One region of the Methylovirgula sp. 4M-Z18 genome, then DNA from elsewhere that is predicted to be linked to it. Evidence: predicted binding sites of a transcription regulator. Region 1 holds the regulator's gene; the other holds the start of a gene.

Region 1 (15,780 bases):
ATGGGCTGCAGCTCGCGGCGGCGATCGACAGATTCCGCAACCTTTTGGCGGCGCGCGCGAATGCCGCCGCCGGTGGCGAAGCGGGGCCGATCGCCGCGGCGATGGTGACGGGCAAACGCGACCTCTTGCCCGAGGAGACGAAGGATATCATCCGCGAGGCGGGCATTTTCCACATCGTGACGATTTCCGGCTTGCAGATCACGTTGGTGGCGGGGTTGCTGTTCCTGATCGCGCGGCGCTGTCTCGCTTTGAGCTCGCATCTGGCGTTGCATTATCCGATCCGCAAATGGGCGGCAGCTTTCGCCATGATCGGCGCGTTGGCCTATGACATGCTGACCGGCTCGCGTATCGGCACCGAACGCGCGTTGATCATGACCCTGATCGTGATGGGTGCGATTCTGTGCGATCGGCGCGCCCTGACCATGCGCAATCTTGCCCTTGCCATGATCGTGGTGATTGCGTTGGAACCGGAAGCGCTGCTCGGCGCGAGCTTTCAATTGTCTTTCGCCGCGGTTGCGGCGCTGATTGCTGTGCTCGAAGCCAAAATGCGCAGCGATGAAAAGCATCGACAGAACGAGATCGACATGCCGCTGCGCCGTGCGCCGCAGGACCATCGCGGCTTGCAGGGTTGGTTCGCGCGGCATGTGGCGGGCGCGCCCAAACATCTCCTCGCCGGGACCGCCGCCGCGACCTGCGCCACTGCGGCCTTCATGGCCTATGATTTTCACGAACTCAGCCCATACGTGCTCATCGGCAATCCGCTCACTTTGCTGGTGATCGAATTCTTCGCCGTGCCAGGCGCGTTGCTCGGCGCGCTTTTATATCCGCTCGGCCTCGACGGGCCGGTTTGGACCTATGTCGGCATGGGCATCAATATCGTCATGGCGGCCGCCGGCCATTTAAGCGAATTGCCCGGCGCCACTCTGCATCTGAAAGCTTTCGCGCCGTCCGCCCTGTTGTGTTTCACCCTTGCACTTGCCTGCGCCGTGATCTGGCGCAGCACGCTCTTTCGTCTCGCAGCCCTCCCGCTCATAGGACTTGGGATGTTCGTCGCCGCACAATCCGAAGCCTATGACATCTTCATTCCATCCTATCCGCAATCCATCGCCGTGCGGCAAGACGACGGAACGTTGGGTGCGCTTGGCCTTCGTCCGGATCTCTTCGCGCTCGCGCAATGGCTGAGCGCTGATGGTGATAGCCGGACGCCGCGCGACGCGGCACTCAGCGCGCAATCCCATTGCGATAAACTCGCTTGCATCGCGACGCTGCCCAATGGCGAAGTCCTGTCATTGGTGTTGCAGGCGCAAGCCTTTTACGAAGATTGCACGCGCGCCAACATCATCGTCAGCCCGCTGATCGCGCCGGACTATTGCAAAGCCCAACACATTTTCGATCGCGAAAAACTTCTCCAAACCGGCGCCGTCGCGCTGCGCTGGTCCAACGGACAATTGATGATGCAAGCCGCGCGTGCTCCGTTGGAAAACCGCCCCTGGTCGCCTCTGCCGACGCCCATCCGCAAACCCTCGCATTTTGCCGATGCGGCAAAGCCGTCACAAAACTCCAGCAACGCGTCCGCGCCGAAAAACGATTACGGCGATCCGTTCGCCTATGATGCCGATCAATGAAACGTCAGTATTTACGGATCAAGCTGACGAGCTTGCCCTGGATCTTCACCCGGTCCGGCCCAAAGATTCGCGTCTCATAAGCCGGGTTTGCGGCTTCGAGTGCGATCGAGGCACCGCGCCGGCGCAAGCGCTTCAAGGTCGCTTCCTCATCATCCACCAGCGCGACGATGATGTCGCCGGTGTCGGCCGTGTCCTGCCGGCGGATCAGCACCGTATCGTTTTCGAAAATTCCCGCTTCGATCATCGAATCGCCGCGCACTTCCAGTGCGAAATGTTCGCCCGAACCCAGGAACTCCGGTGGTACCGAAATCGTGTGGCTGCGGGTCTGAATTGCGGAGATCGGCGTTCCGGCGGCAATGCGCCCCATCACCGGCACAGCGACGCTTTGCATCGTCTCGTCGTCGGGCGAGGCCGTGCCCACCGCGCGCACCTTGCCGAGATTGCCCTCAATGACGCTCGGCGCGAAACGGCCATTGCGCGAGCTGCTCGGCACTGCCGACTCCGGCAGTTTCAACACTTCTAGCGCGCGGGCGCGATTGGGCAGCCGGCGGATGAAGCCGCGCTCCTCGAGCGCCATGATCAGCCGGTGAATGCCGGACTTTGACCGCAGATCAAGCGCGTCCTTCATTTCGTCGAAAGATGGAGGCACGCCGGTTTCCTTCAGGCGCTCGTGAATGAAGCGGAGCAATTCATTCTGTTTCTTGGTCAGCATCGATCATTCCCCTTCATGTGCTCGCAACCTTAAGGAAGCCTTCGCGAATCAATCGCTGTTCCTCATAACCTGCGGCAGGACCTTAAACAAATCATGAACGCATGTTAAGCGTTCTTTTTATGTTCCGCAAGGGGTAAATCGTTGAATTTGGCGCAAGACTCCTGGGTTTGACGGTACGAGGGCGTTCAGCCGGCCCGGTTAATTTCTTCTGCGACCGCATCAAGCCGAGCGGCGAGACCTTCGCCGAATCGTCCGCTCACGCAGTCATCGTCGAACAAATCGGCATAGCGCTCGCCCGAGTCGCAAATCAGCGAAACGATCGAACCCGGCTCGCCGGCATCGAGCATGCGCCGCCGCAGCCGCAACGCGCCGATGAAATTCGTTCCCGTGGAGGGGCCGACGCGGCGGCTGAGGATCTTTGACAGCACGCGCATCGCGGCAATCGAATCGAGGTCCTCGACCGGAAACATTTCGTCCACCACGTCGCGGATGAAGGACGGCTCGACGCGCGGCCGGCCGATCCCCTCAATCCGGCTGCCGGTGGCGCTGGTCAGCGTGGGGTCGCCGCTGGCGTGATAGGCCGTGAAGATGGAGTTTTCCGGATCGACGACGGCGATACGCGACGCATGCTGGCGGTAGCGCACGAAACGGCCGAAGGTGGCCGATGTCCCGCCGGTCCCCGCGCCGACGACGATCCAGGCTGGAGTCGGATGGCGCTCGTGCGCCATTTGCGCGAAAACGGATTCGGCAATGTTGTTGTTGCCGCGCCAGTCGGTGGCGCGTTCGGCATAGGTGAACTGATCCATGAAATGGCCGCTGGTTTCGCGCGCCAATTGGTGCGAAGCGGCATAGACGGCATCGGCGGAATCCACGAGATGCAGGCGCCCGCCGTAGAATTCGATCTGTGCGCACTTTTCCTGGCTGGTGCTGCGCGGCACGACGGCAATGAAGGGCAGGCCCAAAAGCCGCGCGAAATAGGCTTCGCTGATCGCTGTCGAACCGGAGGAGGCTTCGATGATCGTCGTGCCTTCATGCACCCAGCCGTTACACAAAGCATAGAGGAACAATGAGCGCGCGAGCCGGTGTTTCAAGCTGCCGGACGGATGGGTCGATTCGTCCTTGAAGAAAAAATCGACCGCGCCGGGAAGCGGGATTGGCACGAGATGCGTATCGGCAGAGCGTGTAAAATCCGCCTCGATGCGGGAGATGGCAGTGTCGAGCCACGTGCGGGCCATACGTCCTCCAATCGATGAAACGCTTGAGAGCGTGCCTGACTACAGCCGAATGATCCGGCACAGATCGCCGGCGTCCGCCGCCGCGGCATGCGGGACGCGGATCAGGAGGCACTGCGCCTCGGCCAGGACGCGCAGCATCGAGGAATCCTGCAGGCCATGCGGTGTCACGCGTGGCAGGTCGTCCGCGCGCTCGGTGAGCGTCGCGCGCAAATAATCCTGCCGGAAATCATTGGCCTTGACCGGCACGGCGAGGCGCGCCGGCTCGCTGTGATCGTCCGCCGCGTCGGGGTCGCCGCTGAGCGCGCGGATGAGCGGCACCACGAACAGTTTCGAGCAGACAATGGCGGATACCGGATTTCCCGGCAAGCCCAACACATGCAGACCGCCGAGCATGCCGTGCATCAGCGGTTTGCCGGGCCGCAGTGCCAGCTTCCAAAAATCGAGCGTCATGCCTTCGGCGTGCAGCGCCTGTTGCACGAGATCGTGATCGCCGACCGAAGCGCCGCCGAGCGTGACGAGAATGTCGGCTTTGGCATCGCGTGCCTTTGCAATTGCCGCGCGCAGAAGCGCCAAATCGTCGGCGACGATGCCCAAATCGAACACCTCGGCGCCGGCTTTCTCCGCCATGATCGCGACGGCAAAAGAATTGGAGGCGACGATCTGATCGGGGCCCGGCTCGGCGCCCGGCGCCACCAATTCGCTCCCCGTGGCCAGGATCGCAACGCGCGGACGGCGTGTGCAGGGCAAGGCCGGATGGTTCATCGCCGCCGCCAGCGCAACGCGGTTGGCATTGAGCCGCAAGCCTTTTTGCAACAGCGCCTGACCTTGCGCGAAATCGAGTCCGGCCTTGCGGATATGGCGGCCGAGCGGTTCGCTTTGCTCGACGCTTATGTTGATGCCGTCGCGCCGGGTCGTCTCCTGCAGCACCACCGTATCCGCCCCTTGCGGCACTGGCGCGCCGGTGAAAATGCGCGCGGCTTGACCCGGTTGGACCGTACCTGCGAAAGCCGTGCCGGCCGCGCTTTCACCGACCACATCGAGCCGTGCCGGCACCGTTGCGATATCTTCAGCCCGTACCGCATAGCCGTCCATGGCCGAGGCGTCAAAGGGCGGTTGGGTCCGCCGTGCGATGACGTCTTCGGCAAGCGTACGGTCGGCGGCCTGACTCAAGGGAACGAGTTCCATGCCAAGCGGCCGCGCTGGCGCAAGGATGCGGGCGAGAGCGTCGGAAACGGGGAGGAGAGGGGCTTTCGTCATCAGGTTCGATCGTTTCTCCGCCAAGGGGATCCAGGGTTTAAATCCCGTCAGCCTTCGGCCCGCCAATGGCCCGACCTGCCGCCGGATTTTTCGACGAGATGGATGTTTTCGATCCGCATGCCGCGATCGGCGGCCTTCACCATGTCGTAAAGCGTCAAACATGCCACGCTCACGGCGGTCAGCGCTTCCATCTCAACACCGGTCTGGCCTTTGACCTTCACCGTTGCTTCCACAAGCACCTGCGCCGCCTCGACATTGGGCGTCAGCTCCACCGTCACCTTCGACAGCATCAAAGGATGGCAGAGCGGGATGAGGTCGTGCGTGCGTTTCGCCGCCATGATGCCGGCGATCCGCGCCGTGCCAAGCACGTCGCCCTTTTCCGCATTGCCCGATAGGACAAGGGCAAGCGTCTGCGGTTGCATTGTCACAGTGCCGCGCGCCACAGCAACCCGTTCGGTCGCCGCCTTGTCCGATACGTCAACCATATGCGCTTCGCCGGTGGCGGAAATATGGGTGAGTTTGCTCATGCCTTCACGGGGACGCCGACGAGAAGATCGTGCGTCGCCTTCTCCACGTCCTTCTGCCGCATCAAGCTTTCGCCGACAAGGAAGGCGCGCATGCCTACGCGTGCGAGACGCTGGCAATCTTGATGTGTGAAGATTCCGCTCTCTCCCACGGCGATCTTGCTCGGCGGGATCATCGGCGCTAGCTGTTCGCTCACTTCCAACGACACGTCGAACGTTTTGAGATTGCGATTGTTCACGCCGATCAATTTGGTTTCCAACCGCAGCGCGCGCTCGAGCTCGCGCTGATCATGCACTTCGACCAGCACGTCCATGCCCAAATCATGCGCCGTGGAATTCAGTGTTTTGGCGCAGTCGTCGCTGACGCAGGCCATGATGATCAAAATGCAATCGGCGCCCCAGGCGCGCGCTTCGAACACTTGATAGGGATCGAAGAGAAAGTCCTTACGCAGAGCCGGCAATTTGGTCGCCGCGCGCGCCTTTGTCAGAAAGTCCGGCGCGCCTTGAAACGAAGGGCCGTCGGTCAGTACGGAAAGGCATGCCGCACCGCCTTTTTCGTAAGCCTCTGCCAAGGCCGGCGGATCGAAATCGGGGCGAATGACGCCTTTCGACGGGCTCGCTTTCTTGATTTCGGCGATCAGCGCAAAACCGGCGTCGGCCTTGTCTTTGAGAGCACGGGCAAAGCCCCGCGGCGGCGTTTGGGCACGGGCCTGGCGTTCGAGCGCGTGAAACGGCATGCGCACTTTCGCGTCGATGATTTCGCGGCGTTTATAGGCTTCGATCTTCTCTAGTATGTCCGCCATGTTACGCTCCCGTGCTGGAGCGGTTCGAGACTGCCACCAGAGTGGATAAGACCGCCTTTGCGCGGCCCGAGTCAAGCGCCTCAGCCGCGAGTTCGGCCCCCGCGCGCAGGTCGGCGGCCTTGTCGGCGACGACCAACGCGCCGGCCGCATTGAAGATGGCAATGTCGCGATAGGCACCCGGCGCGCCATCCAAAACTGCGCGCAAGGCTGCAGCATTATACTCGGCATCGCCGCCCTTCAGCGCCGCCGGATCCGCCCGTGCGACTCCAATGTCCTCGGGGGTAATTTCAAACGACGTGATCTTGCCGCGGTCAAGCGCGACCACGCGCGTTGGTCCGGTCGTGGTGATCTCGTCGAGCCCGTCCGAGCCGTGCACCAGCCAAACCTTTTCCGAGCCGAGATTCTTGAGCACATGCACCATCGGCTCGAGCCATGCGGCCGAAAACACGCCGGTCAATTGCCGTTTGACGCCGCCTGGGTTGGCGAGCGGTCCGAGGATGTTGAGAATGGTGCGCGCGCCGAGCTCGGTACGTACCGGTGCGACATGCCGCATCGCCGCATGGTGGGTTTGCGCCCACATGAAACCGACGCCGGCTTCGCGCACGCAAGCAGCGACATCGTCCGGGCTGATGCCGATCTTGACGCCGAGCGCCACCAGCACGTCCGACGCGCCGGACCGCGAGGAGGCTGCCCGGTTGCCGTGCTTGGCGACCGGCACGCCGCAAGCGGCGACGATGATCGAGGCCAGCGTCGAGACGTTGTAGGAACCCGATGCGTCGCCGCCGGTGCCCACCACATCGATCGCATTGCTCGGCACCGACACGCGCAGCATTTTAGAGCGCATAGCGGTGACCGCGCCGGTAATCTCGTCCGCCGTTTCGCCGCGCACGCGCAGGCCGGCGAGGAAGGCGCCCATCTGCGCCGGCGTCACCTCGCCCGACAGCAGCGCATCGAAAGCCATCTCCGATTCGACGCGCGACAGGGCGGCGCCATTCAGGATCTTGGCGATGAGGGTTTTGAACGCGTCCATGGGCGGATCAGTGCGGCGTTGATGGGTGGGCAGGGCGCTTGCCGCTGCTGTTCCAATCTGCCGCCATGTCGAGAAAATTCTTGAGGATCAAGTGGCCATATTCCGACTGGATGCTCTCGGGGTGGAATTGCACGCCATGGACGGGATAGTTCTTGTGCGACAGTCCCATGACCACGCCGTCATCGGTCTCTGCCGTGACTTTCAGATCCTGCGGCATGGTGTCCCGCTTGACGATCAGCGAATGGTAGCGCGTGCCCTGAAACGACGAATTGATGCCGCGGAACAAAGCTTCGCCGCGATGATGGATCTCCGACACTTTGCCATGCATCGGGATGTCGATCCGTACGATATCGCCGCCATACACGTCGCCGATGGCCTGATGGCCGAGGCAGACGCCGAACATCGGCACGTGATCGCCGGCGGCGCGGATCAGGTCGCAGCAAATGCCGGCCTCTTTGGGCGTGCAGGGGCCGGGGGAGAGGACGATCGCGTCGGGCTCTTCGGCGAGGACGTCGTCGACCGACACCTGATCGTTGCGATAGACCGTTACGTCGGCACCAAGTTGGCCAAGATAATGGACGAGATTCCAGGTAAAGGAATCATAATTGTCGATCAGCGTGACGCGGGTCATGATGTCCTTCCTCCTGGCTCCGGTTAAAAGGGAGAGTTCTTTTCCACTGCCGGGACGTTCCCGTCAAGGCGATCGATTGTGCCGCGCCCCTTGCCGCCGCGACCATTTGCGCAACCGCGTAATAGGGTTATTGGGGATTCCGGTCTGAAGATTTTAGGCGTCTTCTGGCGGCACCGGTCTTGGCCGTGCGTTTTCGTCGATCGCGACGAAGGTGAAGACGGCGTCGGTCACCTTCTCCATCGTATGGGTCTGGAACCGCTGTGCCCAGGCCTCGATGTGGATTTTCATCGATGTCCGGCCGACCGATTCCACTTCCGTATAGACGCATAAGACGTCGCCGACCTTGACCGGGCGGATGAAGGTCATGCTGTCGACGGCGATGGTGACGACGCGGCCTCTTGCCCGTTCGACCCCCGCGATGCCGCCCGCCTGGTCCATGCGCGAAAGCACCCACCCGCCGAAAATATCGCCGTTGGCGTTTGTGTCGCCAGGCATGGCGCTGATACGGACAGTCAAATTGCCGCGCGGCTGCGTGATGATCTCGCGATTTGACATGGAGGACCTCAGTGATTCGACCTCCCGCCACCCTAACACGGAGCTTTCGTTCTCGCGCGTGCCCCCCGGGACGGCCGGCTGAGGCCTATCAGCGCGGTGGAGGCCGAGGAGCCGGAGGTCAGCGGCCTTCGATGAACGCCCGCCCGAGGGGTGTAACGCTCACCGTGGCCTTACCTTGAGTCCAATTGCGGGCAACAAAGCCGCGATCGTTGGCCTCTTCCCAGACCGGCAGGCGCGGGCAGGAGGTGCGCCAGGCCTCCATCACTTCGGCATAGGGCCGTTCGCCCTGGACGAGCCATGCGAGGAGATCCCGCAGCAACGGGTCGATCGTATCGGACATGGGCGGTCTCCTGATCTTGTCGATGCGCAGGCATTCGGTAGGAACAACCGGTGAAAATCCATGATACTCGATTTAGGCGGACGGCAGAATATTTCAGGCAATTTCCACGGCACGCTTGCACTTTTCCGCCAATCCCTATAAGAGCGCGCCATCCCACAGGCGGGTTTTTGCGGTTCCTGATTCAAGGCGTCGCGCCCGGTGGTTTTTAGCAATCCAGCGAAAAACCCAGTACCCGCCGAGGTTTAACCGGAGAATGAGTTTATGGCACTTCCTGATTTTTCCATGCGTTCGCTGCTCGAGGCAGGTGCGCATTTCGGCCACCAGTCGCACCGCTGGAACCCGAAAATGGCTCCGTACATTTTCGGCACCCGTAACAATATCCACATCATCGACCTCGCCCAGACCGTGCCGCTGCTGCACCGTGCGTTGCAGGCCGTATCGGATACGGTGTCACGTGGCGGCCGTGTGCTGTTCGTCGGCACCAAGCGCCAGGCGGCTGACCAGATCGCCGATGCCGCGAAGCGTTCGGCACAATATTATATCAACTCCCGGTGGCTCGGCGGCATGCTGACCAACTGGAAGACGATTTCGGCGTCCATCGCCCGTCTGAAGAAGATCGACGAGACCCTCAATGCGGGCGCCGTCGGCCTTACCAAAAAAGAGCGTCTGATGATGACCCGCGAGCGCGAGAAGCTCGAAAAGGCTCTGGGCGGCATCAAGGACATGGGCGGCACGCCCGACCTGATCTTCGTGATCGACACTAACAAGGAACAGCTGGCGATCAAGGAAGCCAACCGTCTGAACATTCCGGTTGCCGCGATCCTCGACACCAACAGCGATCCGGCCGGCATCACCTTCCCGGTTCCGGCCAACGACGACGCCGGCCGTGCGATTGCCATGTATTGCGATCTCGTTGCCCGCGCCGCCATCGACGGCATTTCGCGCAGCCATGATTCGCTCGGCATCGACGTCGGCGCGGCGGATGCGCCAGTTGAGGAAGAGCTGCCCGTCGTGCACCAAGCTTCGCATGAGGCTCCGGCCGAAGCGTTCGAGCTGCTCACGGCACCGCGCGGCGCTCCCGACGATCTCGCCAAGCTGCAGGGCGTCGGCCCGCAACTCATCAAGAAGCTCAACGATGCCGGCGTGTTCCATTACTGGCAGATCGCCGCTATGACCGACGAGGACGTCGCCAAGCTCGACAAGGACCTGAAGCTCAGCGGCCGCATCGCCCGCGACGGCTGGGTCGAGCAGGCGCGCGCGCTGATCGCCGGCTAATCGATCCCCTGCATTTGCCCATTGGCAAATGCTTGTCACATTTCTTCCATAGCTGAGGGGCGGCTGAATGCCGCCCTTTTTCAAACATAGGAGCCAGAGGAATGGCTGAAGTTACTGCTGCCATGGTCAAGGATCTGCGCGAGAAGACCGGCGCGGGCATGATGGACTGCAAGACCGCGCTCAATGAAACCCAGGGCGATATCGAAGCCGCCATCGACTATTTGCGCAAAAAGGGCCTTTCCAAGGCGGCTAAGAAGTCCGGCCGTGTGGCAGCCGAAGGCCTCGTCTCCGTCGCCGTCAAGGGCAACACCGGCGTGGTCGTGGAAGTCAATTCCGAAACCGATTTCGTGGCGCGCAACGACGACTTCCAGGCGCTCGTCCATGGCATCACCGCGGTGACGCTTGATAAGGGCGTCGCGGCCGATGTCGAAGCCGTGAAGGGCGCGCATTATCCGGGCGGCGGCACCGTTGCTGACGCGATCGCCAACGCCATCGCTACCATCGGCGAAAACATGACCCTGCGCCGTGTGCGGGGCCTGCATGTGCCGCACGGCGTTGTCGGCCAGTACATCCACGGCGCGGTTGTCGAGGGCCTTGGCAAGATCGGCGTCATTGTCGCGCTCGAATCGACCGGCGACACGGACGAGCTTTCCATTCTCGCCCGCCAGATCGCGATGCATGTGGCCGCGACCAGCCCGATCGCTCTCGACAGTTCCAGCATCGATCCGGCTGTGGTCGAGCGCGAGAAGTCTGTGCTCGCCGACAAGCACCAGGGCAAGCCCGCTAACGTCATTGAAAAGATTGTCGAATCCGGCCTCAAGACCTATTACAAGGAGGTCTGCCTGGTCGACCAGGTGTCGATCCATGCCGATCACGCCGGCAAGACCATCGGTCAAGCGGTGAAGGATTCGGAGGGCAAGGTCGGTGCGCCGGTCAAGATCACCGGTTTCGTCCGTTACGCGCTCGGCGAAGGCATCGAGAAGCAGGAAACAGATTTTGCGGCGGAAGTCGCCAGCATGAGCAAGGCCTAACCGCCTTGACGAGCTAAGATAATAAAGAGCGGCCTCGGGTCGCTCTTTTTTTGGCCCTGATGGTGCAGGCTGGCGGCATTCTCTGCCTATGATTAATACCAAGGGTCGCGAGAGGCGACCTTTGGACCGCTCTTCATTTTTCGCTCTCGCCTTGAAAAGGCGAAAAATGAAGAAAGGAACCAACGGTCACTCTTCGTTACCGTTGATATAATGTCGTTTTGAATGGAATCGCTCGAAGGGAAACGCAGATGACCGGTGTCTGGAAACGCGTGATGGTGAAACTTTCGGGCGAGGCTTTGATGGGGGAGACGACCCACGGCCTCCATGCCGAGACGGTCGAGCGAATTGCCAAGGATCTGGCGCTCGCCGCCTCGGACGGCACGGAAGTGGCGGTCGTGGTCGGCGGCGGCAATTTCTTCCGCGGCATTCAAGGCGCGGACAAGGGCATCGAGCGGGCCCGCGCCGATTCGATCGGCATGCTCGCGACCGTCATGAACGCTTTGGCCCTCGAACAGGCCATCGAAAGCCAAGGCCAGCCCGCGCGGGCGCTTTCGGCTGTGGCCATGCCGTCGATCTGCCAGCCCTACTCGCGTCAGGCGGCGCTCAACCACCTCGCCAAAGGCCGCGTCGTGGTTCTGGCCGGCGGGGTCGGCCATCCCTTTTTCACCACCGATACGGGCGCAGCCCTGCGCGCAGCCGAACTTTCCTGCGACCTGATCATGAAGGCGACCCAGGTGGACGGCGTCTATTCGGCCGACCCGAAAAAGGACCCCCATGCCAAGCGCTATGAGCGCATCACCCACGACGACGCGATCGCTCAGAATCTCGCGGTGATGGACACGGCGGCTTTTGCCTTGGCACGGGAGAACGCCATCCCGATCGCGGTCTTCGAACTCAAGAAGCCGGAATCGATTACCACCGCCTTGAAGGGACAAGGCCGATTTACCCTGGTCGTGCCGCGCTGAACGGCGGGCGATAAACGCCAGCGGCCAAAATGGCGATTCCCATTTCGGCGAAAAATGATTTAAGAGAACGGTACAAATCTGAACGGGTTATGACAATGAGTGGATCTTTCGACCTCAACGACATCAAGCGGCGCATGGCGGCGTCGGTGCAAGCGCTCAAGCACGAACTTGGCGGGTTGCGCACCGGCCGCGCCTCGGCGAGCCTGCTTGAGCCGGTGCAAGTGGAGTCTTACGGCCAGCGCATGCCGCTCAATCAGGTCGGCACGATCAGCGTGCCCGAGTCGCGCATGCTGTCGGTGCAGGTGTGGGACCGCTCGATGGTTCAGGCCGTGGAAAAGGCGATCCGCGATTCCAATCTTGGTCTCAACCCGGTGACGGAAGGGCAGACCTTGCGCATTCCGATTCCGATGCTGAACGAGCAGCGCCGCAAGGAGCTTGTGAAGGTTGCCCATAAATATGCCGAAGACTCGCGTGTTGCAGTGCGGCATGTGCGCCGTGACGGCATCGATCAGCTCAAGAAGCTGCTGAAGGACAAGGCGATCACGGAGGACGAAGAAAAGCGGCAGACGGCCGAGATTCAGAAGGCCACCGATTCGTCGATCGCCGAAGTCGAGCAGGTCTTGGCGGCAAAAGAAAAGGAAATTTTGCAAGTTTAAGATCGTTGCAGCGCGCTCGATGGGAGCTTGAAATCGTCATGATGGGCAAGAAGACGCCGCAGAATGCGCCGGGCCAGATCGCGTCCACGCCAAAGCACGTGGGCATCATCATGGATGGCAACGGACGCTGGGCAAAGGCGAAGGGCTGGCCACGTTTCGAGGGTCATCGGCGCGGCGTCGAAGCGGTGCGCCGCACGGTGAAGGCTGCGATCGAGCTTGATATTTCCTATCTGACGATCTACAGCTTTTCATCGGAGAACTGGTCGCGTCCGGCGCAGGAAGTCGCTGAGCTGCTGGGACTTCTCAAGCGCTTCATCCGCAATGATCTTGCCGATCTGCATGCCAATAACGTGCGGGTACGCATCATCGGCGAAGCGGAGAGTTTGTCGAGCGACATTCGCCTGTTGCTGAAGGAGGCGGAAGAATTGACCCGGCAGAATACGGGTCTCACCCTGATCGTCGCATTCAATTATGGCAGCCGGCAGGAGATTGCCGCTGCCGCGCGTCGCATCGCGGAGCTCGTTGCCGCCGGCAAACTTGAACCCGCTGCGATCACGCCCGAATTGGTCGCGCAATATCTGGATACCGCAGGCATTCCCGATCCCGATCTGATCATTCGCACTTCGGGCGAAAAGCGCCTGTCCAATTTCCTGATGTGGCAAGCCGCCTATTCGGAATTCGTTTTTCTCGATTTGCATTGGCCGGATTTTGATCGTGGTGCGCTGGAAGACGCGTTGCGTGAATATGCTGCGCGCGACAGGCGTTTTGGCGGGGTGACGGAGTCGAGGGTGTCGCCGGATGAAGGCACCCCACAAGCAAAGTCCGCATTATGAGCGACTCGCAGCCGCTGCCGGCGGCAACAAAGCGATATTCTTTCACCGATCTCGGTCCACGGGTTGTCTCGGGCCTTGTCCTTATTGCTTTGGCGCTCGGCACGGCTTGGCGCGGGGGCAGGATCTTTCTCTATTTCTGGCTGGTCGCCGCCGTCCTTATTCTTTGGGAATGGCTCACGGTGATTGGCGCGCGCCAGCGAGTCTTGCAATTCGTCGTGGGTCTCATCGGTCTGTTGCTTGCCGCGCATTTCGCTTTGCGTCGCATGCCGGATTTCCTCTTTCTGTCGGTCCTGTTTGCGGCGGGCACCATGGCGAGCCTGGCTGAACCGAGACGCCGCTTGTGGGCCCCGCTCGGGCTTGTTTATGCGACGCTCGCCTTCCTGCCGGCATGGGTGCTGCGCAATTCGGTCTTGTTTGGACCAGCGACGATTTATTGGCTGTTCGCCGTGGTCTGGGGCACCGACATCATGGCCTATTTCGGCGGCCGTCTGATCGGCGGTGCCAAATTGTGGCCGCAGGTCTCGCCCTCCAAGACCTGGGCAGGCTTTCTCACCGGAATATCTTGCGGCACCTTGTTCGGATTGGCTTTGCTGGCCGCATTGACTGACGCGCCCTCGCCGATCCATTTTCTGCAGACGATCGGCCTCGGCCTATTGACTGGTGTCGTGGCGCAAGGCGGCGATCTGGTGGAATCATCCATCAAGCGCTATTTCGGCGTTAAGGACGCCAGCCGGCTCATTCCGGGCCATGGTGGCGTGATGGATCGGCTGGACGGCTTCATTGCGGCGGCCTTGTTGGCGGTTATCGTCGGCAGTCTGCGCGCCGGCGTCGCGGCGCCGGGCATCGGCCTGTTCAGATAGGCAGGATGAAATGATGCGCCCGATATCACAACTGAATGTCGTCTCGCCGATCCCGGAGACGAAGCCGAAATCGCTGGTGATTTTGGGCGCCACCGGCTCGGTCGGACGCTCGACGGCCGATGTGATCGCCGCCGCACCGGAACGTTTCGCCATCGACGCCTTGGTCGGAGGGCGGGATGCACAGGCGCTCGCGAAGCTTGCCCGCAAGATTGGTGCGAAAGCCGCCGTCATTGCCGACCCCTCCGCTTACTCGGATTTGAAAGCTGCTTTGGCCGGAACCGGCATTGCGGCGTCGGCCGGGGCCGCCGCGGTGAACGAGGCGGCGACACGCGCGTGCGATCTGGTGGTGGCCGCGATCTCCGGCACCGCGGGTGTGGTGCCCACCCATGCCGCGCTTGCTGCGGGCCGCAATGTCGCGCTCGCCAATAAGGAAAGTCTGGTTTGCGCGGGCACCGCAGTGTTGCGCGCGGCTGCTGCATCGGGCGCCCACGTGTTGCCGATGGACAGCGAACATAATGCGATCTTTCAGGCTTTAGGCAGTGGCGTATCCGCCGGCCGGCCTGGGCTCGGGGCAACGCGGCTTGCCCAGCACGGCCTCGCGCGCGACATCGCGAAGGTGACGATCACCGCTTCGGGCGGCCCGTTTCGCACCTGGGGCGCGAACCGAATCGGAGCGGCGACGCCCGAGGAAGCGCTTGCCCACCCCAATTATGCGATGGGACCGAAGATCACCGTCGACTCGGCCTCGCTCATGAACAAGGGCCTGGAACTGATCGAAGCGCATGTTCTGTTCGGTATTCCGGCCGACCAACTCGACGTGCTCGTGCACCCGCAGCAGATCTTCCACGGGCTCGTGTCGTTCACGGACGGATCGGTGGTGGCCGGTTTGGCGCATCCGGATATGCGCGTCCCGATCGCCCATTGCCTTGCCTGGCCCGAGCGCATGCCGGCGCCGGTCAAGCATCTCAATCTCGCCACGGTCGGTCAGATGACCTTTGAAGCGCCCGATCTCACGCGGTTCCCGGCGCTCGGCCTGGCGATTGCCGCCATGCGGGCCGGCGAGGGGCATCCGACCGCGCTCAACGCGGCCAATGAAGTTGCTGTCGCGGCGTTCCTGCGGCGCGAGATCGGTTTTAGCGACATTCCGGTTCTCGTCGAGAACGCGTTGAATGCCTGCGCGCGACAGGGTGTTCTGCACGATCCGGAGACAATTGCTGACGCTTTGGCGCTGGATCGCATCGCGCGCGAACGGGCCCAGGCGCTGCTGGCGACGCGCCATTGATTGGCCATTTTGGCGCCATAGGTGAAGCTAAGGACCGGACTCTCGGCATGACAGCCGGCAGACCGTCCGGGAGAATTTGATGCCGATATTGAGCGGATTGGTCCAGGTTCTGATCGAGATCGTCGAATATCTCGCCGTCTTGATCACGATCATCTTCGTGCACGAA
Region 2 (15,780 bases), 880 kb from region 1:
CTGACCTTTCTCGGGCTGACGGCGGTGACGTTCGTGATCGGGCGGTTCATTCCGATCGACCCCGTGCTGGCGCTCATCGGCGACAAAGCGACGCCCGAACTCTACGAGAGAACCCGCCTCGCCATGGGGCTCGATCATTCGATCCCCGTGCAATATTACATCTATCTCAAAAAGGTTCTCGTCGGCGATTTCGGCGTGTCGATCGTGACCTCGCAGCCGGTGCTCGACGACCTGATCCATTTCTTCCCCGCGACGCTGGAACTCGCCACCATCGCCACCCTGATCGGCGTCTTCATCGGTGTGCCGGCCGGCGTGCTCGCGGGCGCGCGCAAGGGCTCGTGGATGGATCAAGCGGTGCGCGTGCTCGGGCTTCTGGGCTATTCGGCACCGGTCTTCTGGCTTGGCCTCGTGGCGCTCGCCTTGTTCTACGGCAAGCTCGGCTGGGTGAGCGGCCCGGGCCAGCTCGATGTTGCCTATGACGATATCGTCACCAATCACACCGGCATGCTCCTGATCGACAGCGCGATCGACGGCGAATGGGACGTGTTCCGCAATGCGTTCGGCCATCTCGTTCTGCCTGCGTGTCTGCTTGGTTATTATGCGCTTGCCTATATTGCGCGCATGACCCGCAGTTTCGTCATCGAGCAATTGGCGCAGGAATATGTGACGGCCGCCCGCATCAAGGGCCGCTCGTTCTGGGGTGCGGTGTGGCGCCATGCCTTCCCCAACATCTGCGTTCCGCTGATCACCGTGATCGGCCTCTCCTATGCGCAATTGCTGCAGGGCTCGGTGCTGACCGAGACGGTTTTTGCATGGCCCGGCATCGGTTTCTACATCACCCATTCGCTGTTCCACGCCGATATGAACGCGGTGCTCGGCGGCACGCTGGTTGCCGGTGCGCTGTTCATCGGCATCAATCTGTTCTGCGACTTTCTCTACAAGTTCGTCGATCCGAGGCTGCGCGTCTCATGAGCACGTCCTCTGCCGTTCAAACTCCCGTGTCGTGGCGGCAATGGCTGCTCACCAACACGCCGGCCTCGCGACGCCAGGCGGTGCTTGGCAATCTCTATCGCGGCGCCGCGGCCATCTGCACCAATCCGACCGGGCTTGCCGGCGTCATCGTGATCGCGATCCTGATCTTCCTCGCCGCTTTCGCACCACTGCTCGCCGGTCACAGCGATCCCTATACGCAGAATCTCGCCGCGCGCCTCTCGCCGCCAAGCGCCGCCCATTGGTTCGGCACGGACGAGCTTGGCCGCGAGATCTATACGCGCACGCTCTATGGCGCGCGGGTGACGCTTGGCATCGTCGTTCTGGTCTCGGTCATCATCGCGCCCATCGGCCTCATCATTGGCGTGGTCGCCGGCTACATGGGCGGCTGGGTCGATATCGTGTTGATGCGCATCACCGATGTGTTTCTCGCCTTTCCGCAGCTCATTCTGGCGCTCGCCTTCGCCGCCGCGCTCGGGCCTGGCATCGAGAATGCGGTGATCGCGATCTCGCTCACCTCCTGGCCGCCCTATGCCCGCATCGCCCGCGCCGAGGCGGCCTCGGTCGCCAAAAGCGATTTCATCGCTGCGGCGGTGCTGCAGGGCGCTTCGACCTGGCGGATCGTGCTGCGCCATATCGTACCGCTGTGCATCTCGTCGCTGATCATCCGCCTGACCCTCGACATGGCCGGCATCATTGTCGTCGCCGCCGGCCTTGGCTTTCTCGGCCTCGGCGCGCAGCCGCCGATGGCCGAATGGGGTGCGATGGTGTCGAGCGGGCGCGACGTGGTGATCGACGCCTGGTGGGTCTCGACCATTCCGGGCATTGCGATTCTCGTCGTGAGCCTGGGCTTCAATCTTCTCGGGGACGGGTTGCGCGACGTGTTCGATCCGAAAAACACATGAGCGGCAGCGGCTCCCTTCTCGAGGTCGCGGATCTCAACGTTGCCTTTCCAAGCGAAGGCGGTCTCTTTCACGCGGTGCGCGGCGTGTCCTTCTCGCTCGGGCGCGAGCGCCTCGGCATTGTCGGCGAGTCGGGTTCCGGCAAATCGACGACCGGCCGCGCCATCCTTGGCCTGATCCCGAAACCCGGCCAGGTCCGCGCCCGCACGTTGCGGCTCGGCCATCGCAATCTCGCCGACATGAATGAGACCGCCTGGGGCAAGATCCGCGGCCGGCATATTTCGATGGTGATGCAGGACCCGAAATATTCGCTCAATCCGGTGATGAAGGTCGGCGTGCAGGTGCAGGAAGCCTATCGGCTGCACCACCGCACGACGCGCAAAGACGCGCAAAAGCGCGCGATCGCCATGCTCGATGCGGTGAAGATCCGCGATCCTGACCTGGTCTATCACCTTTATCCGCACCAGATCTCCGGCGGCATGGGCCAGCGCGCGATGATCGCGATGATGCTGATCTGCGAGCCGGAACTGCTGATCGCCGACGAGCCGACCTCCGCGCTCGACGTCACCGTGCAGAACGACGTTTTGCGCATCATGGACGATCTGGTGCGCGAGCGCGGCATGGGCCTGATTTTCATCAGCCACAATCTCACCGTCGTCTCGAGTTTCTGCGATCGGGTACTGGTGATGTATGGCGGCCGCGTGGTCGAGGAATGTATCGCGACCGAATTGCATCAGGCCAAGCACCCTTACACCCGCGCGCTGCTGCAGGCCGCGCCATCTTTGAGCGAGCCCAAACTTGAGCTCACAACCGTCACGCGTGATCCGTCATGGCTGGATTGATCGAGCTTGCTCACCTCTCGGTGAGTTTCCAGGTCGGCGGCCGCGTCATCCGCGCGGTGCACGATGTCTCGTTCGCGGTTGCGGCTGGTGCGACTTTCGGCATCGTCGGTGAATCCGGTTCGGGCAAATCGACCGTGCTGAAAGCGATTGCCGGGCTGGTGCAAGCGGATGCGCCCGCGATCCGCATCAAGGGCCAAATGGTCGCGCAAAAGCGCAGCAAAGCCGACCGCCGCCTGATGCAATTCGTCTTCCAGGATCCGTATGGTTCGCTGCATCCGCGCCAGACGGTCGACGATATTTTGCGTGAGCCGCTGGAGATCCACGGGCTTGGCGACGCTGGGACGAAGGTCGCGGCAGCCTTGAGCGAAGTGGGCCTCGGGCCGCTCCATCGTTTCCGCTTTCCGCATCAATTGTCGGGCGGTCAACGGCAGCGCGTGTCGATCGCCCGAGCGCTGATCCTGAAACCCTCGATCCTCCTGCTCGACGAGCCGACCTCGGCGCTCGACGTGTCCATTCAGGCGGAAATCCTCAATCTGATCGCGCGGCTGCGGCGCGAATATCAGCTCACCAGCATTCTCGTGAGCCACGATCTGAGCGTGATCGCGCACATGTGCGAACGCGTGGCGGTGATGCGGCACGGTGAATTGATTGAAATCGTCGATGTGGCTAACCTGCGCGCCGGCATCGTTCAAGAAGCCTATACGCGGGATTTGCTGCGCTCCAGCGAAGGTTACGTCCGACTGTAGCGGATGCACCTCCGACGCGCGGCTCGGACCGTCTCGGTATCGGCAACGGGCTGAAAATCTTGCCTATTTTGTTAGCAAACCTGTGGCACAGAGGGGCGTTTTGGATTAGGTTTCAAGCCTCACCATCTCCTGGCGGCCGGCCGGCACGCCAGGCCCTATAAGTATTGGCATGGCACCATGCTGAGGCGCACAGAAGAAGAAAACGAATTGCCGGATTTGAGCGCAGCCGAATTGGGGGTGGTGGCGCATCTCTATCGCGGCGAGGTGTATCGCGGCACGGCCTGGCGTTCGCGTCTCGACAACACCACCAATTGGTCGATCGTGACCATGGGCATCGCGCTCTCCACCACGTTTTCGTCCCGCGATGCGACGGCCCTGCCGCTCATCCTCATCGGCCTGCTGCTCGCGGTGTTTCTCGGCGTCGAGACCCGCCGCTATCGCTACTATGCGGTCTGGACGGCGCGGGCCCGCTATATGGAGACCCATCTCTTCGCCCCGCTCCTGAGCGGCGGGCGGCAGGATCCCCGCTGGCGCACGACGCTCGCGGCGGAATATATGCACCCCAACCATTTCATCAGCCTGTTCGGCGCCGCGGGCCGCCGCGTGCGCAGCACCTATATCTGGATCATCGGGATTCAGACCTTCGCCTATTTCGGGAAACTCGCGGTTCACCCGGAAATGGCGACCCGTTTCAGCGAATTTGTCGAGCGCGCGACGGTCGGGCCGATTCCGGGTTGGGTCGTTCTGTGCTGCGGCCTCGTTTACAATCTCGGCTGGATCGCGCTGGCCGTCGCGAGCTTCTTTTATGACCAGCATCTGCACCAAAAGCATGCGACCGACGACGACCCAGTGCTGTTTGCCTCGCTGAAAGGCAACTCGTTTCGCGGCGAGTAATTTGTCTCCACGACCAAGCCATCTCGATGGTGCAGCCGACATATGCAGCGGCCTTGAACGCCTCGATTAAGTCCGCAGGAGGAGTAGCAAAGATCGCGTGGACGTGCTCTATTATTTATTATTTGCACACAAAGGGATGGCCCCCGGTGGCCGTGATGACGAGGAGGCTGACTTGATACAGAGACTCAAATGGGCGCTGGTCGCCGGAACGTTTTTGAGCGTCGTGGCAGTGGCGCATGCGGAGACCCCGGCCGATACTTTGGTGATCGCCAAGAATATCGACGACATCATTTCGCTCGACCCGGCCGAGGCCTATGAACTCAGCGGCGTCGAGGTCGACGCCAATCTCTATGACCGTATCATGCGCTTCGATCCGACCGACATCACCAAGCTCGTTCCGGGCGCGGCGGAGAGCTATACGGTGAGCGATGACGGCAAGACCATCACCTTCAAGATGCGCAAGGGATTGAAGTTTGCCTCCGGCAATCCGCTCACCGCGCATGACGCCGCGTATTCGCTGCAGCGGGTCGTGAAACTCGATAAGAACCCCGCCTTCCTGATCGAGCAATTGGGCTGGACCAAGGACAATGTCGATCAACTCGTCACGGCGCCCGACGACGAGACGCTGAAAGTCACCAGCGCCGTGGATTATTCGCCCTCGCTCGTGCTCGCGCTGCTCTCCTCGATCGTCGGCTCGGTCGTCGATCAGAAAGTCGTTGCGTCCCATGAGGCGAACGGCGATTTCGGCAATGGCTGGCTAAAGAACAATTCGGCGGGCTCGGGCGCCTATGTGCTGAAGGGCTGGAAGCCGAATGAAACGGTGTCGCTGCAGTCGAACCCCGACTATCGCGGCGGCGCGCCGGCGATGAAGCGCGTGATCATCCGCCACATTCCTGAACCCTCCGCCCAGCGCCTTCTGCTCGAAAAGGGCGATGTCGATATCACGCGCGATCTCACCAACGATCAGATCACCGGCCTTACCGGCAACAAGGATGTGACGACGAGCGTGGTGCCACAGACGACGCTCGAATATGTCGGCCTCAATGTGAAGACGCCGCAATTGCAGAATCCGAAAGTGCGTCAGGCGCTGCGCTATCTCGTCGATTACAACGGCATGACGAATTCGTTCCTGAAGGGCACCGCGCAGGTGCATCAATCCTTCTGGCCGTCGAACCAATGGGCCTCGCTCGACGACAATCCCTACACGTTCGATCCGGCCAAGGCCAAGTCGCTGCTTGCCGATGCCGGTTATCCCAACGGCTTCGAGATCACGCTCGATGCGCCGAGTTCCTCGCCCTATATCGACATCGCCCAATCGATTCAGGCGACGATGGCGCAAGGCGGGGTGAAGGTGACGATCATTCCCGGCGAACAGAAAGCCTTGCTGACGAAATATCGCGCACGCCTGCATCAGATGCTCTTGGTCTATTGGGGTCCGGATTATGCCGACCCGCACACCAATGCGACCGGCTTTGTCCATAATCTCGACAATTCCGACACGGCGAAAGAGAAGCTGTTGGCCTGGCGCAATTCGTGGGACATTCCGGAATTGTCGAAGGCGACTGACGCCGCGGCGCTGGAGCGCGATACCGAGAAGCGCAAGCAGATGTATCTCGATCTGCAGCGCAAGGTGGAAGACGACAGCGCCTTCATCATCATGTTCCAGCAGACCAAGGAGTTGGCCGAGCGCGCCAACGTGAAGAACTTCGTCTGGGGCCCGTCTGCCGACGTCGTGTACTATAATCTCGTGACCAAATAAGCTCTGCCAGAGCCATGATCATCCTTCTCCCACGCGCAAGCGTGGGGGAGGGACGTGCTCCGAGATACTGCCTCGTTTCACGTTTCCTTGAGAACGAGTTCCACGCCTTCACCGGAAAGCATCACGTCGCGTGTTTCGCCCACCGGCAGGCGCACGGAGAGAGTCTCGTACGGCAGCAGGTAGTCGCCTTCCACCCTCGCGCCGACTTTGATAGCGCGCTCGTTCCATTCGAGCCGTACATGCACGAAACTGCGCGGGCCATGCATAGAGATGCCGTCATCCTCGACGATCGTGAAGCGCGACTCGCCCGTGCCTGCGCCGGGAAACACGCGCAGCAGCGCGGTCGGCGCATCGTGGTGGCGGCCGTCCGCCAGCGGCAGGATTCCGCCGGCCGGCACGGCGAGGGCTAAGCGGTCGAGCGGCGCCTCGAGACGCGCGACGCTCCCCGAAGGGAGCACGCGCTCATCGTAAAAATCGAACCAATGCGATGGGCCTTTCGGCAAATAGGCGGTCACGCTGCGCGTGCCGGGCGCGGTGGCGGGAATGGCCATGAGCGCGGGGCCGAGTATCAGCGCATCGGTGTCCATGAAGCTCGCCGCATCGGCTTCGAACTGCCAGAACAGGGGCCGCAGCACTGGTACGTGCTCGGCATGCGCCGCATGCATCAGCGCGTAGAGATAGGGCATCAGCGCCAGCCGCAGCCGGATGGCGTTGCGGATCGGCGCGATCGCTTGCGGGTGCAGCCACGGCGAATTGTAGACGCCGCCCGGCTTCCAACTGTTCATGATGAAGCGCGGATGCAGCGCGCCGACTTGCGTCCAGCGGATCAGCAATTCGGCATCCGGTGGGGGGCCCGCAAAACCGCCGACATCGTGCCCGACATTGTACATGCCCGACAGCGACATGGTGAGGCCGGTACGCAAATTCCATTTCAGGCTGTCCCAGCTCGTCACATTGTCGCCGCTCCAGGTCTGGGCATAACGCTGCAGGCCCGGGCAGCCGGCGCGCGTGATCGTGAAGGGGATCGCGTCGGGCGCGGCGGCGATCTGCTCGTCGCGCGAGGCACGGGTCATCAGCAGCGCCTGCAGCGGGCGCGTCAAAGTCAGCGGCAGATTATGGCCGCAGGTCGCGCCTTCGTCCCACAATTCATATTCGTTGTTGTCGTTCCAGGCCGCGGCGATGCCCATGTCGAGCAGCGCCTCGCGAATGCCGCGCCGCCACCAATCGACCGCATCCTTTTTGAGGAAATCGAGATAGGCGCCTTCGCCGTCCCAGAACTGCGACATGAGCGGCGTACCGCTCGCGTCATCGGTGATGAATAGCGATGCCGCGGCCGCCTCGCGGTAGTTCGGGTGGTCGTCGAGCAGACACGGCTTCACATTGGCCACGACTTTGATGCCGGCCTCGGCGAAAGCGGCAGTCAGCGCTTTGGGGTCGGGGAATTTCTCGCGGTTCCAGTGAAAGACATAGCGCTTGGGTCCGATCGACGTGTAGCCGGAGCCGAAATGAAAGCTCGCCACCGGAATGGCATGGCGGCGTGCCTCGTCGATGACGCCGGCAATGGCCGTTTGCGCATTGGGCGCATCGGCGAGCGCCATCGCGGTCAGGGCGAAGCCAAGACTCCAGCGCGGCACGCGCGGCGTGCGGCCGGTGAGGGCCAAGAACTTCGGCGTGACATCGGCGATCTTAGGCCCGAGGAACAGATAATAATCGAGATCGCCGTCCTCGGCCTCATACGAGCGATAGAGGCCGAAATAATTGTCGTGTTCGCAGCCGAGGTCGAAAGCGCCCTCAGTGTAATTGTCGTAGAACAGGCCGTAGGACGTGCCGCTGCCCGCATCGCGCGCGATCAGGAACGGCCAGTTCTTGTAGAGCGGGTCGCCGTTTTTCGGATCATAGCCGAGCGCATCGCGCATCGCGAGCCGCAGGCGGCGGCCGCTCAAGTCGAGCGGCCCGGTCTTGTCGCCGGCGCCGAACATGCGGTCGCCGCTTGTGCGCTTCATCGCGTGGCGGAAGCCGGGCCGACGGCGGTTGAAGAAATAGGGCTGCACGTCACGGTCTTGCGCAAAGCAGGTGCCGTTCGGCAGATGCCAGGATAAGCGGAACGGCGCCTTTGCGATGACGAGCCGGATTGCCTCGGTTTGCAGCGTGATCTTTGTTTCGCTCTCCTCGTGTTCCACCGCCACGGTCGGCCATGCCGCCTCGTTGAACCGCTCGAACCCGTTCCAAGGACAATCCTCCTCGCCGGGCGGCAACACGGCCCACGAGCGCGAAAGCTGCGCCGCGCCGTCGCGCAGGAACGACACGCGCGCAAGATCGGGCTTGAGGAAACGGATGCGCGCGCTGAAGGGCGCGGCGAAGACAAGCTCGATCCCGCTTGGAAGCGCGGAGGCGGAGACAACATCCCGGATCGGCCGCATGGTCTTTCTCCTAGGCGAGGTGGTGTCGTCGGGTAAACTTATAGATTGTCCGGTCCGATGCAAAAACTAGACTGGCCCGGTTCAGTCATATGGCAGGCGCCGAGCGATGGAATGTCGCGGCTGTCACGGCGATTTTGAAACGCGGCGGGCTTGCCTCGCGTCTCATGGCGTCTGGCATTGGATGAAAACGCTCATGCTGCGGGCGAGATCGGCAATATCGGGCGCTGCCATTTGCGCCGAGGCGGTGCCCGGCGTCACCGCAACATGATTGGCCTCCAGAAAGTTCGCCGCGACACTGCCCTTGATGGCGAAATTGATATTCTGCGGAATGTCGCCGTCCGTCGCGACGATGAACTTCAGAACATTGAGTTTGGCCGCGACGACGCCCACGACATTGCCGTTCTGATCGAGCAGGGGGCCGCCGGAATTGCCGGGCTGCACCGGCGTCGAAATCTGCAAGAGGCGATTGTCGTCGCCGATCCCCGACAGGGCGGTCACGTTGCCCAGCGTGAAATTTCCCGAACTCGAGAGAATTTTCGCCAAGGGGAAGCCGAATGCCTCGACATTTTCGCCCAAGCGAATGGGCGCGCGCAGGCCTGCGACCTTGCCGGGTTTCAGGGTCGTCTTCAGCACGGCAAGATCATTGGTCATGTCGCGTGCGATCACCTGGCCGGGAGAACTCGTGCCAGGCTCGGATGTCACGGTGATCGTCGAACAGCCCTCGATCACATGGGCATTCGTCAGCACATTGCCATCCGCATTGACGAAGAACCCCGTTCCCGAGGAGATGGACTTTTCGTTCGGCTGTTTGGGTGCCGTTGGCGCGAGGGGCTGAGAAACAGCCTCGGGCTGCGCCGCCATCGGGATATCGGGGAAGGGGCCGCCGGTCATCGACGACCACAAGGAATCGCCGATCAGCATGGCCGCGCGATCGATATGCAGATCCTTGTCCTGGCTCATCCAGGTGAGGGAAAAGCCGAGCAGGCCGGTTCCATCCCGATGGTAGCGCAGATAGCTGTCGATGCCGTTATGTGACGACGTGATGACGAAGAAGTTCGGCTTCAGGGTTCGATAGGAGATTTGTCCGCCATCGCTGAGGATCTTGTTGGTCAGCGCGTCGTAACCGATCGAGACCGGAATGTCGGGGAAATATTCATAATTCATGCGCACGCGGTCTTGCGGCTCCCGCCACACCAGCCCGCTCTGATCGCGCGCCGGCTGGAGGCCGAGGCCCATGGGCACCCAAATCGGATGGCCGCGAAAGGGATGGGGAATGGCCCGGAACCCCCACAGCTTGAGATAGGGCGCCACATTCGCCGTCAGGCGAGCCTTCATGGCCGCGTCCAGAACCCCTGAAGCCGGATAGCCGTTGTCGGATTGAAACTGCGCGATGGCCGCGTAAAGGCGCCGGCTGAAACTCACATTGGGCAGTGCGGTCCAATAGCCGGCGGAGGTCAGCATCAATTGCAGTGCCACGCGGTCGGCAACCGGCGATTGATCGAACGCCTGCTTTGCCGCGGTATAATCCGGGCTTACCGGTTGCGCCCATCCGGCCGAAATCGACAGGACCAGCGCAAGCAAAACCGCGACGATACGCATAACAATAATTCCTCAGCCCGTGCCGAGCTTAACAAAATCAGGATTGTTTGAGAATTCGGTTTCAGGAAAGATGGTGAAGGTTGGGCGGACATGCGGGGCGATTGTCCGCTTCCCGCGTAAGAACAGACAGGGATCAGGAGACTTTTTTAGCTGGCGCCGAGCCGGATCAGCTTACTTCATAAAACGCCTCGACTTCGCGTCGGCCCACGCCGCAAACGGCTATTCTTGCCGCATCTTTTTTGCTACCAGACTTCCCTCTGACGGATCCCCTTAACTGGACGCTTAAACCCGCGTCCCTCCAACGACCACTGGAACAGCGATGACCGGCACGAACGAAGATTATGTCTATGACGAGGCAACCGGCGAGTGGCGGCCGGCCTCGGAAATGGCGGCCGCCGCCGAGCCCGCGCAACGCGTGGTGCGCGATGCCGCCGGCAACGTTCTCGCCGATGGCGATACGGTCACGCTCATCAAGGATCTGAAGGTCAAGGGCACCAGCCAAACCCTCAAGCAAGGCACGGTGATCCGCTCGATCCGCCTCACCGACAACGAGGAAGAGATTGATTGCCGCCATGACGCGATCAAGGGGTTGGTGCTGCGGACGGAGTTTGTGCGTAAGCGGTGATGTTGATGTCCGGGGGACCTCATAATTTTAACTGACGTGAATCTCACCGGCCCTTAAGGCGAGCGGCACTGAGTGAAGGCACTCATGCCGCGTGCGAGATCGGCAAGGTCGGGGGGCGGCATTTGCGTCGGGGCGCTGCCTTGCGTCATCGCGATTCGTTTGCTTTCCAGAAAGCTGGCTGCAACATTACCTTTGATGGCGAAATTGACATTCTGCGGGATGTCTCCGTTCGTCGCGGCCATGATTTTCAAGACGTTGAGTTCGGCCGAGACAATCCCCACGACATTGCCGTTCTGATCGAGCAGGGGGCCACCGGAATTACCTCGCTGAACCGGCGTAGAGATCTGAATGTTCGCGCATCTCGAAATTTTTGCACTTGAATTCTCGAGCTGTGAGCGAGCTTCCCCGAGTGTTTCATCTATGCTTTGCAAGCATTACATTTGCTGCATGTAGACTTATACCAAAAGCATCGCTTGCCTCCGTCGCAGAAGAAAATCCCTTTACGAGGGCTCTTGGTGCCATTAAAAATCCGGCAAATGTATCTGCTTGCCATTCGGCATCCCTATATATTGGGTCATTGTCAGAACTGGCTCTGGCAAAGGAAATTTCGTGGTGCATAGCATAGTGGCCTAATTCATGAGCCGCAGTAAATCTTGCCCGACCATCTCCGTTACAGGCAGCATCGTATACATCACGACGTAAAATTATCGTGTGATGCCCGGGGAGCACTCGCCCTTCGTCGCGACCCATTTCTTGTTCGTCCCAGATCTCAAAAGAATATTGCGCTTCGATCTTAGGCAGGCCAAATTCGAGAATTTCTATAATCGGCAGTTTAGATATATCTGTAAGCCCGAAAAATCCCCTGACATTATTTGCTAGTGTTTCTATAATGTTTCGAGAAAGAGGAGGGACTAATATACCTCTCCTTTTACGTTTAAATGGAATTTCTCCCTCTAAGGATTTGAGAAATGTTTTTCTCAACTCCTTTAGAAGCGCATCTGGTAATTCATCCGCTTGCCGAGCAAAACCGGCCACGAGTTCACGTCCGCCGGGCGACAGGTGCCCAACTTTAATTTCAGTCGAAGTCTTGTCTTTAGCCGAGGCAAGTTGCTGAATCTCCGTCTCGGAAAGACGCAGAGCCTTAGTGACGATATCAATAAACCCCTCAGGGATCGGCTTACGCCCAGTTTCAACCGCAGAAATCATCGCGGTGCTCTTGCCGATCTTTTCGGCGAGATCAAACAGGCGCATTTCGTGATCGATTCTCAGTTTGCGAAGCGCCGCCCCAAATGGAGTGAGTTTTGACATTGCCCTATCCTTTAGGCCTTCCAGCCGCGTCTAGATCTAGCACAGCGGAAGTATGGTTTCAACAAATTGTATCAAAATTCAACCTATATGGTTCAATAGCTATTGACTTGAGGATTAATGCATGCAAACTACGATTAAACGCAAAAAAGCGCGGGTATCCCCGCGCTTTTGGCCACGTAGCTGAACTGGAGTCCCTGAGAAAGACAATCAGCACCCGATTTGTAATCGGGAGAATGTGGGTTCGAGTCCCACCGTGGCCACCATAAATTATATCAAATTTGCATTTTGTCTAGGATTTTTTGGTAAATAAGAACAAAAAAAGAACTTGACCGAGGGAACAAATCGCGTACATCTTTATTTCTGCAACGGCATTGCACGTTGGGGACCAAACTGCCAGATAGGAAAGCAAAGATGTCGCAAGCGAATCTCCGCCTCGTGGAAGGATCATCCGTGGACAAAACCAAGGCGCTCGACGCCGCGCTTTCCCAAATCGAGCGGGCCTTCGGCAAAGGCTCGATCATGCGGCTTGGCAAGAATCAAAAGGCGGTCGAAATCGAAACCGTGTCGACCGGGTCGCTCGGCCTCGATATCGCGCTCGGGGTCGGCGGGTTGCCGCGCGGCCGTATCGTCGAGATTTACGGGCCGGAAAGCTCGGGCAAGACCACTCTGGCCCTGCACACGATTGCCGAAGCGCAGAAAAACGGCGGCGTCTGCGCTTTCGTCGATGCCGAGCATGCGCTCGATCCGGTCTATGCCCGGAAATTGGGCGTGAACCTGGAAGATTTGCTGATTTCCCAGCCCGACACCGGCGAGCAGGCGCTGGAGATCACCGACACGCTGGTGCGGTCCGGCGCGATCGACGTGCTCGTGATCGATTCGGTCGCGGCGCTCACCCCGAAGTCGGAAATCGAGGGCGAAATGGGCGAGGTGCAGCCCGGCCTGCAGGCCCGTCTGATGAGCCAGGCCCTGCGCAAGCTCACCGCCTCGATCTCGCGCTCCCGGACGATGGTGATTTTCATCAATCAGATCCGCATGAAGATCGGCGTGATGTATGGCTCGCCCGAAACCACGACCGGCGGCAATGCGCTGAAATTCTATGCGTCCGTGCGCCTCGACATCCGCCGCATCGGCGCGATCAAGAACGGCGAGGAAGTGGTCGGCAACCAGACCCGCGTGAAAGTGGTCAAGAACAAGGTGGCGCCGCCGTTCAAGCAGGTCGAATTCGATATCATGTATGGCGAGGGCGTTTCGAAGATGGGCGAACTCGTCGATCTTGGCGTCAAGGCCGGGGTGGTGGAAAAATCCGGCGCCTGGTTCTCCTTCGACAGCCAGCGCCTCGGTCAGGGCCGCGAGAACGCCAAAGCATTCCTGCGCGCCAACCCCGATGCGGCGGCGAAGATCGAACAGGCGATCCGCGAAAACGCCGGCCTCATCGCCGATCGCATTCTCGACAATGCCGATCCGGCGGATGGGGACGATTGAGCAAGGTTGCGATAAGGGTCGCGCCGGCGGTCGGAGCCGAGCTTCGACACTTACGGGGTGCAAGCGATTAACTGCTTGTTAACACCCGTCTCGACAGGCTCGCCTCCTCCCTTTAGAACAGGCCCGGAATCCGGTTTCCGGGCCTTTTGTATGTGCCTGCGCCAAACGCAGGAAAAGGGAAATAGCGATCCATGAGCGGCGTGAACGAAATCCGGTCCACTTTTCTCGATTATTTTGGCCGTCACGGCCATGAAATCGTCCCGTCCTCACCGCTGGTGCCGCGCAACGACCCGACGCTCATGTTCACCAATGCCGGCATGGTGCAGTTCAAGAACGTGTTCACCGGCGTCGAGAGACGGGCTTACAACCGCGCCACCACCGCGCAAAAAGTGGTGCGGGCGGGCGGCAAGCACAACGATCTCGACAATGTCGGCTATACCGCGCGCCACCACACGTTCTTTGAAATGCTGGGCAATTTCTCGTTCGGCGATTATTTCAAGGAACAGGCGATCCATCACGCCTGGACGCTGGTGACTAAGGATTTCGGCCTCAGCCCGAAGCATCTGCTCGTCACCGTCTATCACGAGGACGACGAAGCGGCCGAACTTTGGCGCAAGATCGCGGGCTTCCCCGATCACAAGATCATCCGCATCCCGACCTCGGACAATTTCTGGCAGATGGGCGACACCGGCCCCTGCGGCCCTTGCTCCGAGATCTTCATCGACCAGGGCCCGGCGCTGCAGGGCGGCCCGCCCGGCAGCCCGGACGAGGACGGCGACCGCTTCCTCGAATTCTGGAACCTCGTGTTCATGCAATTCGAGCAATTGCCCGGCGGGACCCGCGTGCCGCTGCCCAAGCCCTCGATCGATACCGGCCTGGGCCTCGAGCGCATGGCGGCGATCCTGCAGGGCGTGCATTCGAACTACGATACCGACCTGTTCCGCGCGCTGATCCGCGCCTCGGCGGATGCGACCGGCGTCGATCCGGACGGGCAGAATGCGAGCCACCACCGGGTGATTGCCGACCATTTGCGCGCCTCCTCCTTCCTCGTCGCCGATGGCGTGCTGCCGTCGAACGAGGGCCGCGGCTACGTGCTGCGCCGCATCATGCGCCGCGCCATGCGCCACGCGCAATTGCTCGGCGCGAAAGACCCGCTGATGTATCGCCTCGTGCCGGCGCTGACCCGCGAAATGGGCGCGGCCTACCCTGAGCTCATCCGCGCCGAGCCGCTGATCACCGAAACCCTGAAACTGGAAGAAACCCGCTTCCGCACCACGCTGGCGCGCGGTCTCGCCATTCTCGACGAGGAAGCGCGCACCCTGGTGCCAGGCGCCAAGCTCGATGGCGAAGTCGCGTTCAAGCTCTACGACACCTATGGCTTCCCGCTCGATCTGACCGAGGACGCGCTGCGCCTGCGCCAGATCGGCGTCGACACGGACGTCTTCCGCGCGGCCATGGAGCGCCAGCGCGAAGAGGCACGCAAGGGCCGCTTCTCGTCCGGCGAAACCGCGACGGAGACGATCTGGTTCGGCCTCAAGGACAAGGTCGGCGCCACCGATTTCCTCGGCTATGAAACCGAGAAGGCCGAGGGCGTCGTCACCGCGATTCTGACCGCGGGGGCGGAAGCGCAAGTCCTGAAGGCTGGCGAAACCGGCCTCGTCCTGCTCAACCAGACGCCGTTCTACGGCGAATCCGGCGGTCAGGTCGGCGACACCGGCCTGTTCGTCGGCGCATCGTCCCGCGCCCGCGTCACCAACACGCAAAAGAAGCTGGGCGATCTCTTCGTCCACGAGGTGAGCGTCGAGGAGGGCGAGCTCAAGGTCGGCGACGCGCTCGAACTCATCGTCGATCATGCCCGCCGCACCGCGATCCGCGCCAACCATTCGGCGACCCACCTTTTGCACGAGGCGTTGCGCCAGGTGCTCGGCGATCATGTCGCGCAGAAGGGCTCGTTGGTCGCGCCCGACCGTTTGCGCTTCGACTTCGCCCACCCCAAGCCGATCTCGCCGCAAGAGCTCGATGAAGTCGAGGCCATCGCCAATCGCATCATCCGCCAGAACGGCGAGGTGGTGACGCGGCTGATGGGCCAGGAAGACGCGATCAAGTCGGGCGCCCGCGCCCTGTTCGGCGAGAAATACGGCGACGAAGTGCGCGTCGTGTCCATGGGCGTGAACGACGACGAGGGCGAAATCGGCTCACCCTATTCGGTCGAA

Evidence for each region. Region 1 encodes LexA, which represses DNA repair genes until DNA is damaged. Its sites were predicted from a motif close to TGTTCNNNNTGTGTTCNG; they were not measured.
Region 2: a site for LexA is predicted at 12,394-12,411, ahead of recA (recombinase RecA). Genes of this name have one in related genera too.

The regions. Positions count from the first base shown of each region.
Region 1 covers NZ_CP149574.1:1,726,851-1,742,630, forward strand. The annotation lists gene V9T28_RS07930 (ComEC/Rec2 family competence protein) at 1-1,625, shown strand, start outside; gene lexA (transcriptional repressor LexA) at 1,630-2,337, opposite strand; gene V9T28_RS07940 (PLP-dependent cysteine synthase family protein) at 2,523-3,572, opposite strand; gene V9T28_RS07945 (molybdopterin molybdotransferase MoeA) at 3,612-4,829, opposite strand; gene moaC (cyclic pyranopterin monophosphate synthase MoaC) at 4,877-5,356, opposite strand; gene trpC (indole-3-glycerol phosphate synthase TrpC) at 5,353-6,156, opposite strand; gene trpD (anthranilate phosphoribosyltransferase) at 6,158-7,186, opposite strand; gene V9T28_RS07965 (anthranilate synthase component II) at 7,194-7,817, opposite strand; gene V9T28_RS07970 (acyl-CoA thioesterase) at 7,971-8,372, opposite strand; gene V9T28_RS07975 (hypothetical protein) at 8,491-8,712, opposite strand; gene V9T28_RS07980 (30S ribosomal protein S2) at 8,974-9,987, shown strand; gene tsf (translation elongation factor Ts) at 10,089-11,018, shown strand; gene pyrH (UMP kinase) at 11,267-11,983, shown strand; gene frr (ribosome recycling factor) at 12,079-12,639, shown strand; gene V9T28_RS08000 (isoprenyl transferase) at 12,678-13,472, shown strand; gene V9T28_RS08005 (phosphatidate cytidylyltransferase) at 13,469-14,332, shown strand; gene dxr (1-deoxy-D-xylulose-5-phosphate reductoisomerase) at 14,346-15,614, shown strand; gene V9T28_RS08015 (M50 family metallopeptidase) at 15,694-15,780, shown strand, end outside.
Region 2 covers NZ_CP149574.1:846,796-862,575, forward strand. The annotation lists gene V9T28_RS03810 (ABC transporter permease) at 1-972, shown strand, start outside; gene nikC (nickel transporter permease) at 969-1,895, shown strand; gene V9T28_RS03820 (ABC transporter ATP-binding protein) at 1,892-2,734, shown strand; gene V9T28_RS03825 (ABC transporter ATP-binding protein) at 2,722-3,480, shown strand; gene V9T28_RS03830 (DUF2270 domain-containing protein) at 3,658-4,374, shown strand; gene V9T28_RS03835 (ABC transporter substrate-binding protein) at 4,547-6,133, shown strand; gene V9T28_RS03840 (glycoside hydrolase family 31 protein) at 6,211-8,553, opposite strand; gene V9T28_RS03845 (serine protease) at 8,716-10,152, opposite strand; gene V9T28_RS03850 (alkylphosphonate utilization protein) at 10,472-10,777, shown strand; gene V9T28_RS03855 (trypsin-like peptidase domain-containing protein) at 10,831-11,208, opposite strand; gene V9T28_RS03860 (helix-turn-helix domain-containing protein) at 11,192-12,085, opposite strand; tRNA gene V9T28_RS03865 (tRNA-Thr) at 12,256-12,348, shown strand; gene recA (recombinase RecA) at 12,497-13,567, shown strand; gene alaS (alanine--tRNA ligase) at 13,759-15,780, shown strand, end outside.